DNA from 3 places in the Blautia sp. RTP21359st1_E11_RTP21359_211015 genome. Region 2 is predicted to be linked to each of the others. Evidence: predicted binding sites of a transcription regulator. Region 2 holds the regulator's gene; each other region holds the start of a gene.
What was found. Region 2 encodes Rex, which represses fermentation and respiration genes when NADH is low (regulators of the CRP and FNR family bind a similar motif). Its sites were predicted from a motif close to ATTGTTAANTANTTAACAAT; they were not measured.
Positions count from the first base shown of each region.

Region 1: the regulator Rex is predicted to act here: its motif matches at 3,056-3,075, upstream of AB5026_RS06280 (L-lactate dehydrogenase).
Region 3: the regulator Rex is predicted to act here: its motif matches at 1,769-1,788, upstream of AB5026_RS08445 (iron-sulfur cluster assembly scaffold protein).

Region 1 is NZ_JBDGAB010000012.1:52,990-57,282, reverse strand. Features, by position in the region: gene AB5026_RS06285 (Tex family protein) at 1-2,013, opposite strand, end outside; gene AB5026_RS06280 (L-lactate dehydrogenase) at 2,086-3,033, opposite strand; gene AB5026_RS06275 (FMN-binding protein) at 3,381-4,293, opposite strand, start outside.
Region 2 is NZ_JBDGAB010000013.1:48,119-52,411, forward strand. Features, by position in the region: gene AB5026_RS06635 (pyridoxamine kinase) at 1-276, shown strand, start outside; gene AB5026_RS06640 (ABC-F family ATP-binding cassette domain-containing protein) at 306-2,222, opposite strand; gene AB5026_RS06645 (redox-sensing transcriptional repressor Rex) at 2,437-3,084, shown strand; gene AB5026_RS06650 (NAD(P)H-hydrate dehydratase) at 3,146-4,293, shown strand, end outside.
Region 3 is NZ_JBDGAB010000018.1:29,022-33,314, forward strand. Features, by position in the region: gene AB5026_RS08430 (DNA topoisomerase) at 1-214, shown strand, start outside; gene AB5026_RS08435 (transferase) at 211-879, shown strand; gene AB5026_RS08440 (TraX family protein) at 1,007-1,744, opposite strand; gene AB5026_RS08445 (iron-sulfur cluster assembly scaffold protein) at 1,991-2,683, shown strand; gene AB5026_RS08450 (GGGtGRT protein) at 2,724-3,734, shown strand; gene AB5026_RS08455 (aldo/keto reductase) at 3,938-4,293, opposite strand, start outside.

The sequences.
Region 1 (4,293 bases), on a different contig from region 2:
CAGTCCGTCCTGATGCACACCGATATCCACAAAAGCACCGAAGTCAATAACATTGCGGACAGTTCCCTTGAGGACCATGCCTTCCTTCAGATCCTTCATATCCAGGACATCGGTACGGAGGATCGGTTTCGGCATCTCATCTCGCGGATCTCTGGCCGGTTTTTCCAGCTCTTTTACGATATCACGAAGAGTCGGCTCTCCGATCTCCAGCTCCTTTGCCAGTTTTCCGTAATCGCGGATCTGCCCGGAAATACCGGTAAGCTTACGCTCTGCCACATCTTCCGGTGTGTAGCCCAGCTTTTCCAGGAGTTTTTTTGCTGCGTCATAGCTTTCCGGATGGACACTGGTCGCGTCCAGAGGATTTTTGCCTCCTGTGATCCGTGTGAAACCTGCACACTGCTCAAAGGCTTTCGGACCAAGCTTGGCAACCTTAAGAAGCTCTCTTCTTGTCTGGAAACGGCCGTTTTCCTCACGGTAGGCTACAATATTCTTTGCGATGGCCTTGCTGATTCCGGAAATATACTCCAGAAGGGATGCAGATGCCGTATTCAGATCCACTCCGACCTTGTTTACACAATCTTCCACAACGCCGTTAAGGGCTTCTCCCAGCTTTTTCTGGTTCATATCATGCTGATACTGACCGACACCGATGGATTTCGGATCGATCTTTACAAGCTCTGCAAGCGGATCCTGTACACGTCTTGCGATGGATGCGGCGCTTCTCTGTCCAACATCGAAATTCGGGAATTCTTCCGTGGCAAGCTTGCTTGCGGAATATACAGAAGCACCCGCCTCGTTGGTGATGACGTACTGGACCTTTTCCGGGATTTCCTTAAGAAGCTCCACGATGATCTGCTCGGATTCTCTGGATGCCGTTCCGTTTCCTACAGAGATCAGTGTCACATGATATTTGCTGATAAGCTTTTTCAGGGTTTCCTTTGCGGCACGAATCTTGGTCTCATTGGTTGGTGCTGTGGGATAAATAACTGTGGTATCCAGAACCTTTCCGGTAGGATCTACCACTGCCAGCTTGCATCCGGTACGGAAGGCAGGGTCCCAGCCAAGAACTACCTGTCCTGCAATTGGAGGCTGCATGAGAAGCTGCTCCAGATTTTTGCCAAAGACATGGATGGCACCGTCCTCTGCTGCCTCTGTAAGGGCGCTTCGGATCTCACGCTCAATAGCCGGTCCGATGAGACGTTTATAGCTGTCCTCAATGGCTTCTTTCAGAACAGGTGTAGTATATGGATTATCGCGGACGATCACCTGTTTTTCAAGATAACGGATGATCTCTTCCTCAGGTGCAAGGATCTTCACAGTAAGGAATTTCTCTTTCTCACCACGGTTCAGAGCAAGGACACGATGACCTGCAAGCTTTTTCACCGGCTCTTCAAAGTCATAATACATCTCGTATACAGACTGCTCCTTCTCATCTCTTGCGGTGGAACATATAGTTCCCTTATCCATTGTTCTCTTACGGATGCTGATGCGATAATCTGCTTCATCGGAAATGTGCTCCGCAATGATATCTCTGGCACCGCTGATGGCCTCTTCCACAGTTTTGACTTCTTTTTCCTCAGAAAGAAATGCTTTTGCCTCTTCTTCAAGAGGTTTCTTCGTCATCTGGAGAAGGATGATGTCGGCCAGAGGTCCCAGACCTTTTTCCCTGGCGATGATGGCACGTGTACGGCGCTTCGGGCGGTACGGACGGTAAAGATCCTCTACCACAACGAGTGTCTGCGCTGCCTCGATCTGTTTCTTCAGCTCCGGAGTCAGCTTGCCCTGCTCCTCGATGCTGCCCAGAACCTGAGCCTTTTTATCCTCAAGATTTCTTAAATAAGTAAGTCTCTCATTAAGATTACGAAGCTGTTCGTCGTTCAGTGTACCGGTTGCTTCCTTACGGTATCTGGAAATAAAAGGAATGGTGCAGCCTTCATCGATCAGCTTAACCGCTGCCTCGACCTGCCATTTCTCAACGTTCAATTCTCTGGTAATTACCTGAATAATATCCATTTTTATCTTTCTCCCGTTGTTTCAAATTTGCCTGAGGCTGCTTTTTCCTCTTTACACAGCTTCTGACATTTATCAAAGATCAATCTGTGCGATCACGTCCTTCAGAGCATTGGCGCTTGCATGAAGCTTCTCTGTCTCCTCCTCGGTCAGCGGAACACGAACGATACGTTTTACACCTTCCGGTCCGATAGAAGCCATGGTACTAAGACATACGTCTTCAACACCGTACTCTCCGTGAAGCATGGTTGATACACTGACTATTGTATCAGATGCTGCAAGAAGAAGCGAGCAAAGTCTGCAAACAGATACGGCTACCGCATAAAATGTAGCACCCTTCTTGGCGATCACAGTTGATCCTGAAGTATGAACATACTCCAGAACCTCTTCTCTGTCAAGTGGCTGCAGATCTTTCTGATCCTCATGAACGATCTTGTCAAACTCATCAAGGGTCGCACCTGCAACAAAGGCTCTGGACCACGGTACAAAGGAAGTATCTCCATGCTCTCCGAATACATAGGCGTGGATATTTTTCTCAGATACACCGTAGTGCTGAGAAAGTCTGCAGCGGAGACGGGCCGTATCCAGGGCGGTTCCGGAACCAAGGATCTGATTTTCCGGCAGTCCGGAAAGCTTTGCAAATGCATAAGTCATAATATCACATGGATTACTTACGATAATATAAAGCGCTTTGGGAGCCACCTTTACGATCTCCGGAGTAATACTCTTCATAATGTTGACGTTGGTCTGTGTCAGCTCGATGCGAGTCTGTCCCGGTTTTCTGGCAATACCGGAAGTGATGATCACAATGTCAGAATCTACAGCATCCGGGTAATCTCCTGCCACGATGGAGATCGGCTCACGGAAACTGGTTCCCTGCTCAATATCCATAACCTCACCTTCAGCCTTATCTTTGTTAATATCGATCAGAACGATCTCTGATGCAATACTCCTCTGTGATAAGGTATAAGCGATAGTTGCTCCTACACTTCCTGCTCCGATGATCGTAATTTTACTGCTCATATTTGTTCTCCTTTCAGCGTTGTTTGTCATTTTAATAACAACTTTAATTACACACATTCAAACATAACATAAAACATTGCCCTGTGCAATAAAAATTTTATTGTATTTCTCAGGTTAATCCCCGCTAATTTGCATTTCAAATTATTTAAACCACTTATATTTTCTGATATTTTTCCTATTATTCTGTATACATTCCTGTTATTTTTTTATCGATTTATAGAAGCAATTTCAGAAACCTAGCAAAAAACCTCTGAACTTCAAAAAAAATCAAGAAGTCCAGAGGTTTCTTTCACCTCTTATTATTGGCTTAGATTCAGATGTTTATAGCTGCTCCAACGTTCACCCGGTTAATTCTTTGCCTGGGCAAGGGCTTTTTGTGCAGCGTCCAGGATCCCTTCGGAAGAATATGTGGCTCCGCTGACAGTATCGATCCCATCCGCCGACTGGTTTGCCATGATCTGAGAATAGATCGTGCTCCATGCAGGATCAAAAAATTCCGGTGTATCCTGATTTGTCTGCTCAATGGATGCGATCTGGCCTCCTGAGATCGTAATTGTCAGATATGTTTTTCCTCCATATCCAAAAGCTGATCCCATATACGTTCCATCTCTGTACATTCCCACCGGTTCCGGTGCTTCCGTTGGCTCCGGTGTCGCATCCGGCTCATTTGTTCCTGGTGTTGGAGTTACATTAGGCTCCTCCGGAACCGGCGTCACATCCGGATCTTCCGGCTCCGGCGTCGGGGTTGCTGCCGGTGTCTCTGTTGGCTTCGGTGTGGCTGTCAGTTTCGGCGTTGCCGTGGGTTTCGGTGTGGCTGTTGGCTTTGGTGTCGGTTTCTTTGTTGGAGTTGGTGTCGGTTTCTTTCCATACTCCGGATTGACCGCTTCTTTGAGAGCTTTTTTTACAGCGTTCAGAATTCCGTTGGAGGAATAGGTGGCTCCGCTTACTGCATCAATATCATCCACAGAATCCGTGCCAATGATCTGTTCTTCCAGCATGCTCCATGCTTTTTCAAAAAACTGCTCCGTGTCCGTATTTTCCTGTTTCAGAGCTTCGATCACTCCATCCTTGATGGTCACAGTTACTTTCACATCTCCATTGAAGCCCTTTGCCGAAGCTGTATATTTACCGTCCAGATATTTTTTGGGACTGTCCGGATCTTCCGGTTTCTTTGTAGGAGATGGTTTTTTGGATGGTTTTTTTGTAGGTGACGGAGCTGATGTCGGAGTTGGTAAAGCAGTTGCCGCAGGTGTAGGGGTG
Region 2 (4,293 bases):
GAGGAGGGGCAGCCTCTGAAAATGGGGAATCTTGTCCTGGAAAACGGAAACAGCTCCTGGGTATTTGCAGAGAAATCCGGCGGAAGCTATTCCGGGACAGGAGATCTTTTTGCATCCGTGCTCAGTGCAGGGCTGGTAAAAAGATATTCCATGAAAACCTGTGCAGAACTGGCCGTGGACTTTATCTCGGCATCGATCCGGGATGCGGTGGAGGAAGGAACAGACCGTAACGATGGTGTATGCTTTGAACAGCATCTCGGCATGCTGCTTCCATAAAAACATAAGGGGATAAAAAGAGCTGACCGTCAGGCCAGCTCTTCCCATTTTTCATAAAGTTCTTCCAGTTCTTCAGCGATGGCTGCTTTTTCGCGGCTCAGCTTTGTACATTCCGCTACATTGGTGCAGACATCCGGAAGGACCATGGTTTCGTCGATCTCGCTGTCTCTTGTTTCCAGCTCTTCGATACGGGCTTCGACTTTTTTCAGCTCGGCTTCCCGTTTTCGTTTCTTTGCCTGTTCTTCCTTCATCTGCTGCCAGGAAAGCTTGTTCTCGGAAACCGCTTTTTCTTCGGCAGGTGCCTCCGGAGAAGTGCTTCCCGGTGCATAGGTACTGGTCAGCTCCTCCTTCTTTTCCAGATAGTAATCATAATCACCGATGTAATTTACCACTGCCTGGTTTGTCAGCTCCATGATCCTGGTCGCAGTCTGATTGATAAAGTAACGGTCATGGGATACATAAAGGACTGTACCGGTGTAGCTGACCAGTGCTTCCTCCAGGATCTCCTTGGAGGCAATATCCAGATGGTTGGTAGGCTCGTCAAGGATCAGGAAGTTGGCTTCGGAAAGCATCAGCTTTGCAAGGGAAACACGGCCTCTTTCTCCACCGGAAAGTGCGGAGATCTCCTTGAAAACATCATCTCCGGTAAAGAGAAATGCGGCAAGCATATTTCGGATCTCGGTCTCTGTGAGAGTCGGATAAGTATCGGAGATCTCCTGGAAAATTGTCTTGTCCATATGCAGAACATGATGTTCCTGATCGTAATAACCGATCTGCACCTTGGAACCAAGGGAAAATTTGCCGGCATCTGCCTCAATAAGACCGTTGATGATCTTTAGCATGGTGGTCTTTCCGGTTCCGTTGTTTCCGATCAGTGCCACACGCTCGCCGCGTTTGATATCAAAGGAGATATCGGAGAACAGGGTCTGTCCCGGAAAGGCCTTGGAAAGCGCTTCCACGTGGAGCACATCGTTTCCGCTTAACACCCGTGGTTCCAGCGAGATACGCATCCGGTCCTGGAGCTCAAGAGGCTTTTCAATCCTCTGTACACGGTCCAGCATTTTTTCACGGCTTTCCGCACGCTTGATGGATTTTTCACGGTTAAAGGATTTCAGCTTGGCGATAACGGCTTCCTGATGCTTGATATCCCGCTGCTGATTTAAGTATGCCTTGTACTGTGCGTCACGAAGCTGAGCCTTCTTGAGAGCATAGGCAGAGTAGTTGCCGCTGTATACGCGGGTCTGTCCGGCTTCGATCTCAATGACCTTGGTGACCACCTTATCCAGAAAATAACGGTCATGGGAGACGATAAAAACAGCTCCCGGATAATTCAGAAGATAAGTTTCCAGCCAGGAGATGCTTTCCATATCCAGGTGATTGGTTGGCTCATCCAGAAGCAGGATATCCGGCTTGGAAAGAAGCATCTTGCCCAGCGCCACACGGGTTTTCTGACCGCCGGAAAGAGTTTCGATCTGCTTGTCATAATCTTCCTCCGTGAAGCCGAGACCCTTTAAGACACCGGTCAGCTCACTTTTGTAAGCGTATCCGTTCTCCAGCTCAAACTGATGGGTCAGGCGGGTATAGGTTTCCATCAGACGGTTCAGCTCATCACCGGTCACCGTGTTCATTTCCTGTTCCATATTGCGGATACGGCGCTCCATATCGATGATGTGCTGCTTGGTGGTAAGAAGCTCCTCGTAGATGGTATGATGTCCGTGGATATCCTGGTACTGGGCAAGATAGCCGATATTTTTATCCCGGGCAAGCACCACGGTACCGGAATCAGCAGAAAGCTCCTGCATGATGATCCGCAGTAGTGTGGTCTTTCCTGCACCGTTGCAGCCGATCAGAGCAGCCTTTTCACGATCTTCAATGTGAAAGGATGCATCATTTAAAATTACTTTTTCGCCAAAGGCCTTGCATATATTCTGACATGATAAAATCATAAAAACTGTCCTCCTGTATAAAGAATCACCCCTGTTTATGCCTGAACAAGGAAAAATCCTCCACCTATTATAACGGAAACTGCCGGGATTTCAAAGAAAAAATCAATTATTAGAAAAATTATAAAGAAATTTGTACAGAATAGACAACTTTAATTGACAGGAAAATGTCAATTCGTTATAATTAACCTAGTGTAAGGTAAGGAGGAAAACTATCGTGGAGACAAAACAAATCTCGAAAGCGGTGATTAAGCGTCTGCCACGCTATTACCGCTACTTAGGAGAGCTGATGGAAGACAATGTAGAACGTATTTCTTCCAATGAGTTAAGTAAGAAGATGCATACCACAGCTTCTCAGATCCGTCAGGATCTTAATAATTTCGGCGGTTTTGGGCAGCAGGGGTATGGCTATAATGTACATTATCTTTATACAGAGATTGGTAAGATCCTGGGACTGGATACCGTTCATCCGATGATCATTCTGGGTGCCGGTAATCTGGGACAGGCACTTGCCAATTATGTGGATTTTGAGAAGCGCGGTTTCAGGCTGGTTGGTATCTTTGACGTAAATCCTGTGCTTGAGGGCATCGCAGTCCGTGGACTTGAGATCCAAATGCTCAGTGAGCTTCCGTTTTTCCTGAGAGAGAATAACGTGGAGATCGCGATTCTGACACTTCCCAAGAATAAAGCCAAGGAAATGGCAGATATCCTGGTGGAGAACGGGATCAAGGCAATCTGGAATTTTGCACATCTCGATCTTGAGACACCGGATGATGTGATCGTAGAGAACGTTCATCTTTCCGAGAGTCTGATGACACTGTCTTATAATCTCAGCAAATACAGGCAGGAACATGTGGATAAGTAAGAATTGTTAAGCTGCCGGAAACGGCAGCTTTCTCTATGACAGAGGGGAGGCAGAAGACAGAATGAAGAAGCTTGTTACCTGCAAAGAAATGAAGGATCTGGACTCCACAACGATCCGTGAGATCGGAGTTCCCTCCGAGGTTCTGATGGAGCGGGCAGCACTGAAGGTGGTAGAGGAAACAGAAAAGTATCTCCAGAAGGACGAAAGGATCCTGGTAGTCTGCGGAAGCGGAAATAATGGCGGTGACGGTATCGCTGTTGCCAGATTGTTCCATCTGAAGGGGATCCGGGTTGAGTTTTATATGGTCGGAAACAAAGATAAAATGACCAGAGAGACCGCTCTTCAGTATAAGATCGCTTCCGGTTATCGAGTCCCGGAGGTGAATAACCCGCAGTGGAGTGAATATACTACTATAGTAGATGCCGTGTTTGGGGTAGGCCTGACGCGTCCGATCGAGGGACATTATGCTGATATCATCCATGAGATGAACAGTGCGAGGGCCAAAAAGATCGCAGTTGACATCCCGTCAGGAGTGAACGGAGATACTGGCCTGGAAATGGGAATTGCCTTCAGCGCCGATCTGACTGTCACATTTGCCTACCGGAAAAGAGGTCTTTGCTTTTATCCGGGAAGACTGTATGCAGGAAGGATCGTTACCGCCGATATCGGGATCTATGAGCAGGAAGCTGTGACTGCATCTGCCGCCTGTCTGGAAAATAAAGATCTGAAGCTGTTTCCGGAACGTGATCCCGGCGGAAACAAGGGTACCTTCGGAAAAGTGCTCTTTGTGACCGGAAGTGAGGGAATGTGCGGAGCCGCTTATTTAAGCGCCAGTGCAGCACTTCGTGCCGGTGCGGGAATGGTAAAGATCCAGACTGTGGAAGCCAACAGGATCCCACTGCAGATACTCCTTCCGGAGGCTATGGTCTGCAGCCGCTTTGATCAGGAATCCAATGAACAGCTTCTATCCTGGTGTGATGTGATCGTGATCGGACCGGGACTTGGAACATCAGTGGCCAGCCGTGAGAGAGAACAGTGGTTTCTCACGGCGGCTGCCCGGGAGAAAAAGCCGCTGATCCTGGATGCGGACGGCCTGAACCTTCTGGCTGCACATCCACAGTGGTACCAGTATCTGGGAGAGCATGTAGTCCTGACACCGCATATCGGAGAAATGAGCCGGCTCAGTGGCAGAACGATCCAGGAGATCCA
Region 3 (4,293 bases), on a different contig from region 2:
GGCAAGCTGGGAAAAGGGGCTCACCTATGTGGCAGAGGGCAGCATCACGGAACAGGAATATATGGACAAGCTGGAGCATTTTGTGCGGGTACGTACCCGGCAGGTGGAGGCAAGCAATTATCAGTATAACCTGCGGCAGTTTTTTGATGTGGCCGCTGTAAACTACAGGAAGCCGGAGCGAGCTTCCAGACAGGGAGGAAAGAAATCATCATGATGAAAGATTTTACTATCAGCAATATGCTGGATCTGAATGAGACCATTGCAGCAGAGCTTTTTGAGGGAAAAACCTATCCGTGGGAGGTTCTTCCGGAGATCGGAGATTTCATTATTAAGCTGGGAAAAACACTGGATCCTTCTGAATATGAGGAGAAGGGCGAAAATGTATGGATCGCAAGATCCGCTACAGTTGCGCCGACTGCAAGTATCACCGGACCGGCTATCATTGGCAGAGACGCCGAGGTGCGCCACTGTGCATTTATCCGCGGCAAGGCTATCGTTGGTGAGGGCGCAGTTGTGGGAAATTCCACAGAGCTTAAGAATGCAGTGCTGTTTAACAAGGTTCAGGTTCCTCATTATAATTATGTTGGAGATGCTGTGCTGGGATATAAGTCCCACATGGGTGCCGGATCGATCTGTTCCAACGTAAAATCAGACAAGAAGCTGGTTGTCGTAAAAGACGGGGATGAAAAGATCGAAACCGGTCTTAAGAAATTCGGAGCGATGCTCGGAGATCATGTTGAAGTCGGATGCGGTTCTGTGCTGAATCCCGGTACTGTGATCGGACGGAATTCTAATATCTACCCGCTGTCACCGGTACGTGGATGTGTTCCTGCAGATTCCATTTATAAAAATGCAAAAGAGATCGTAAAGAAAAAATAAGAAACAGATTCTTCTGGACACGCATTTAGGCTGCACTTTTGAGAGAGTGCAGCTTTTTTTTGATGAGGGATGGATGCGATGCAACAGTATTGGTCGTGGAAGGATGAACCGACCGGAGCGGGCGGGATTAAGATAAAAACAAAAGCTGTCGAAGTATGACCAGTCCTATAATATGGACTGGGTAAAACCAGTAAAAGAAATATTTTGCTGATTTTCCGCGGATGAAGCCTCTTTTTCCATTGTACAGGTTAATGGACAGAAAGGCAAAGGAGGCTCTCCATTCATAGTAAAGCCAGCAGCTTCCGAGGATTGCCTGGCCTGGCTTATCGTCTCGCATATAGTACATGATCAGCAGGAAGATATACCCCCGCCATCCATAGTCTGCTTTCAGAAAAATGGAAACAACAAGCAGTCCCAGGATGCAGAGAAGCTGCATCGAAGGTCTGGTCTGGAAATATTCGATGGCACAAAAGGCCAGATATCCGAGGAAAAGCGTAAAAAACACATTTTGTCTTTCGTAACGCAGCGTATTTGTAAACATCAGATTCCACGGAATTTCTGAGAGCAGCGCAAAAAGAAGGAGATTTCTTCCATAGAGGAACCTGCTCCGTGTATGCCGGAAGCCTTCCAGCAGGAGAAAACAGAAGATGGGAAAAGCAGCTCTTCCGATATCGCGGAAAATAAGATATACAGTATATTCTCTGCCGAAAAGTGTAAACAGGATTTTCTGTGCAGGCTGATACATACTGAGCAGCACAGCTCCGATATGATCGATCAGCATGGTGATGACCGCGATCATCTTCAGAGCGCTTCCGCTGAGAATGCGGTATTTTTCTGGAAAAACAGAATCCACAGATGCATTCATGAAAAATATACCTCCAAGGTTAAACTTGCTAATATATTATCACATACATACAGTAGTTGCCAGAAATATTTGACAGTTAGGCATGCAATACTGCCGGAATAACTACCAATATTATGCGTTTTATGGCAAAATTTTATCAAATATGACTGGACGAAACAAAGGTTTTGTGAGAAAATAGCCATAGGGTGTTATCGAACTTTTTTTCTCAATAACATCGGTCAATCTATACTTGAAAGGAGTTTTAAAATGATTTATTCACGCGAAGTAGAAGAAATGTGTCCAGTGGCACAGGGCGTACATCATGGTGCCGCTCCGATCCCGGAAGAAGCAAAATGGGTTCAGGCAAAAGAAGTAAAGGATATCTCCGGATTTACACACGGTGTTGGCTGGTGTGCTCCGCAGCAGGGTGCTTGTAAGCTTTCCCTTAACGTTAAAGAGGGAATCATCCAGGAGGCACTTGTTGAGACAATCGGATGTTCAGGAATGACTCACTCTGCAGCTATGGCTTCTGAGATCCTTCCAGGACTTACCGTTATGGAGGCACTGAACACAGACCTTGTATGTGATGCAATCAATACAGCTATGAGAGAGCTTTTCCTTCAGATCGTTTACGGACGTTCCCAGTCTGCATTCTCCGAGGACGGACTTGCAGTAGGCGCTGGTCTTGAGGACCTTGGAAAAGGACTTCGTTCTCAGGTTGGTACAATGTATGGAACTCTGAAAAAAGGACCTCGTTACCTTGAGATGGCTGAGGGTTATGTTACAGGTATCGCTCTTGATGAGAACGATGAGATCATCGGATATCAGTTCGTAAGCCTTGGAAAAATGACTGACTTCATTAAGAAAGGTGATGACCCGAACACAGCATGGGAGAAAGCAAAAGGTCAGTACGGCCGTGTTGCAGATGCTGTTAAGATCATCGACCCAAGAAAAGAGTAATTACACTTCGTAAGGTAAAAATATCAGGAGGTTACAGGAAATGGCTTTATTTGAATCATATGAGAGACGAATTGACAAGATCAATTCTGTTTTAAACAGCTATGGAATCGCTTCTATCGAAGAAGCTGAGAAAATCACTAAAGACGCAGGACTGAACGTTTACGATCAGATCAAAGGCATTCAGCCGATCTGCTTCGAGAACGCTTGTTGGGCTTACACAGTAGGTGCAGCTATCGCGATCAAAAAAGGCTGCAGAAGAGCCGCTGACGCAGCAGCAGCTATCGGAGAAGGCCTTCAGGCTTTCTGTATCCCGGGATCCGTTGCAGACACACGTAAAGTAGGTCTTGGACATGGAAACCTTGGAAAGATGCTTCTTGAGGAAGAGACAGACTGCTTCTGCTTCCTTGCAGGACATGAGTCTTTCGCAGCAGCTGAGGGTGCGATCGGTATCGCAGAGAAAGCAAACAAGGTTCGTAAAAAACCTCTTCGTGTTATCCTGAACGGTCTTGGAAAAGATGCTGCTCAGATCATCTCCCGTATCAACGGCTTTACATATGTAGAGACAGAGTATGATCCATATAAGAACGAGGTTAAGGAAGTATTCCGTAAATCCTATTCTGAGGGACTTCGTGCAAAGGTTAACTGCTACGGCGCTAACAGCGTTCCGGAAGGTGTTGCGATCATGTGGAAAGAGGGCGTTGACGTTTCCATCACAGGAAACTCCACAAACCCGACTCGTTTCCAGCATCCGGTAGCAGGAACATACAAAAAAGAGTGCAACGAGAAAGGCAAAAAATACTTCTCCGTTGCTTCCGGCGGTGGTACAGGACGTACACTTCATCCGGACAACATGGCAGCAGGTCCTGCTTCCTACGGTATGACTGATACACTTGGACGTATGCATTCTGACGCTCAGTTCGCAGGATCTTCTTCCGTACCGGCTCACGTAGAGATGATGGGTCTTATCGGCGCTGGAAACAACCCGATGGTTGGTATGACAGTTGCTGTAGCTGTTTCCGTACAGGAAGCTGCTGACGCTGGCAAGTTCTAATAAAACCTTTTTAATTAAAGAGTCAACAAACCTTGAAAGTACCGTAGTTCCAAGGGCTGCGGTACTTTTCTTAATTTTGATCGTAAAAAAGAAGATGTAATTTGAGTCAGTGTGAGAAGTCTTGAAAATGGTAAGATAGGCAACAGGTAGGTAACAGAGCGAAGGAAACAAAAAGAAGAGCCGATCACAGCCCCTTTCATTGATTAAGAATTAACGATATCATCAATCTTCTTAAGTTCTTCATCTGAAAAATCAGTATGTCCGATTATCTTGATATTATCAAGAATCTGCTCAGGTTTTGAAGCTCCAATTAGGACACTTGTTACTTTATCATCTTTTAGAATCCAGCTAAGAGCCATCTCGGCAAGCGTCTGTCCTCTTTCCATAGCAATTTCGTTAAGTGCCTGAATCTGGGAAAGCTTTTCTGATGTAAGTGCAGTCTCATTAAGGAATCGTCCGTCAGTGGCAATTCTGCTATCAGCAGGGATACCATTGAGGTAGCGCTTCGTAAGAAGTCCCTGTGCGAGAGGAGAGAAAGCTATGATACCTTTTCCAAGCT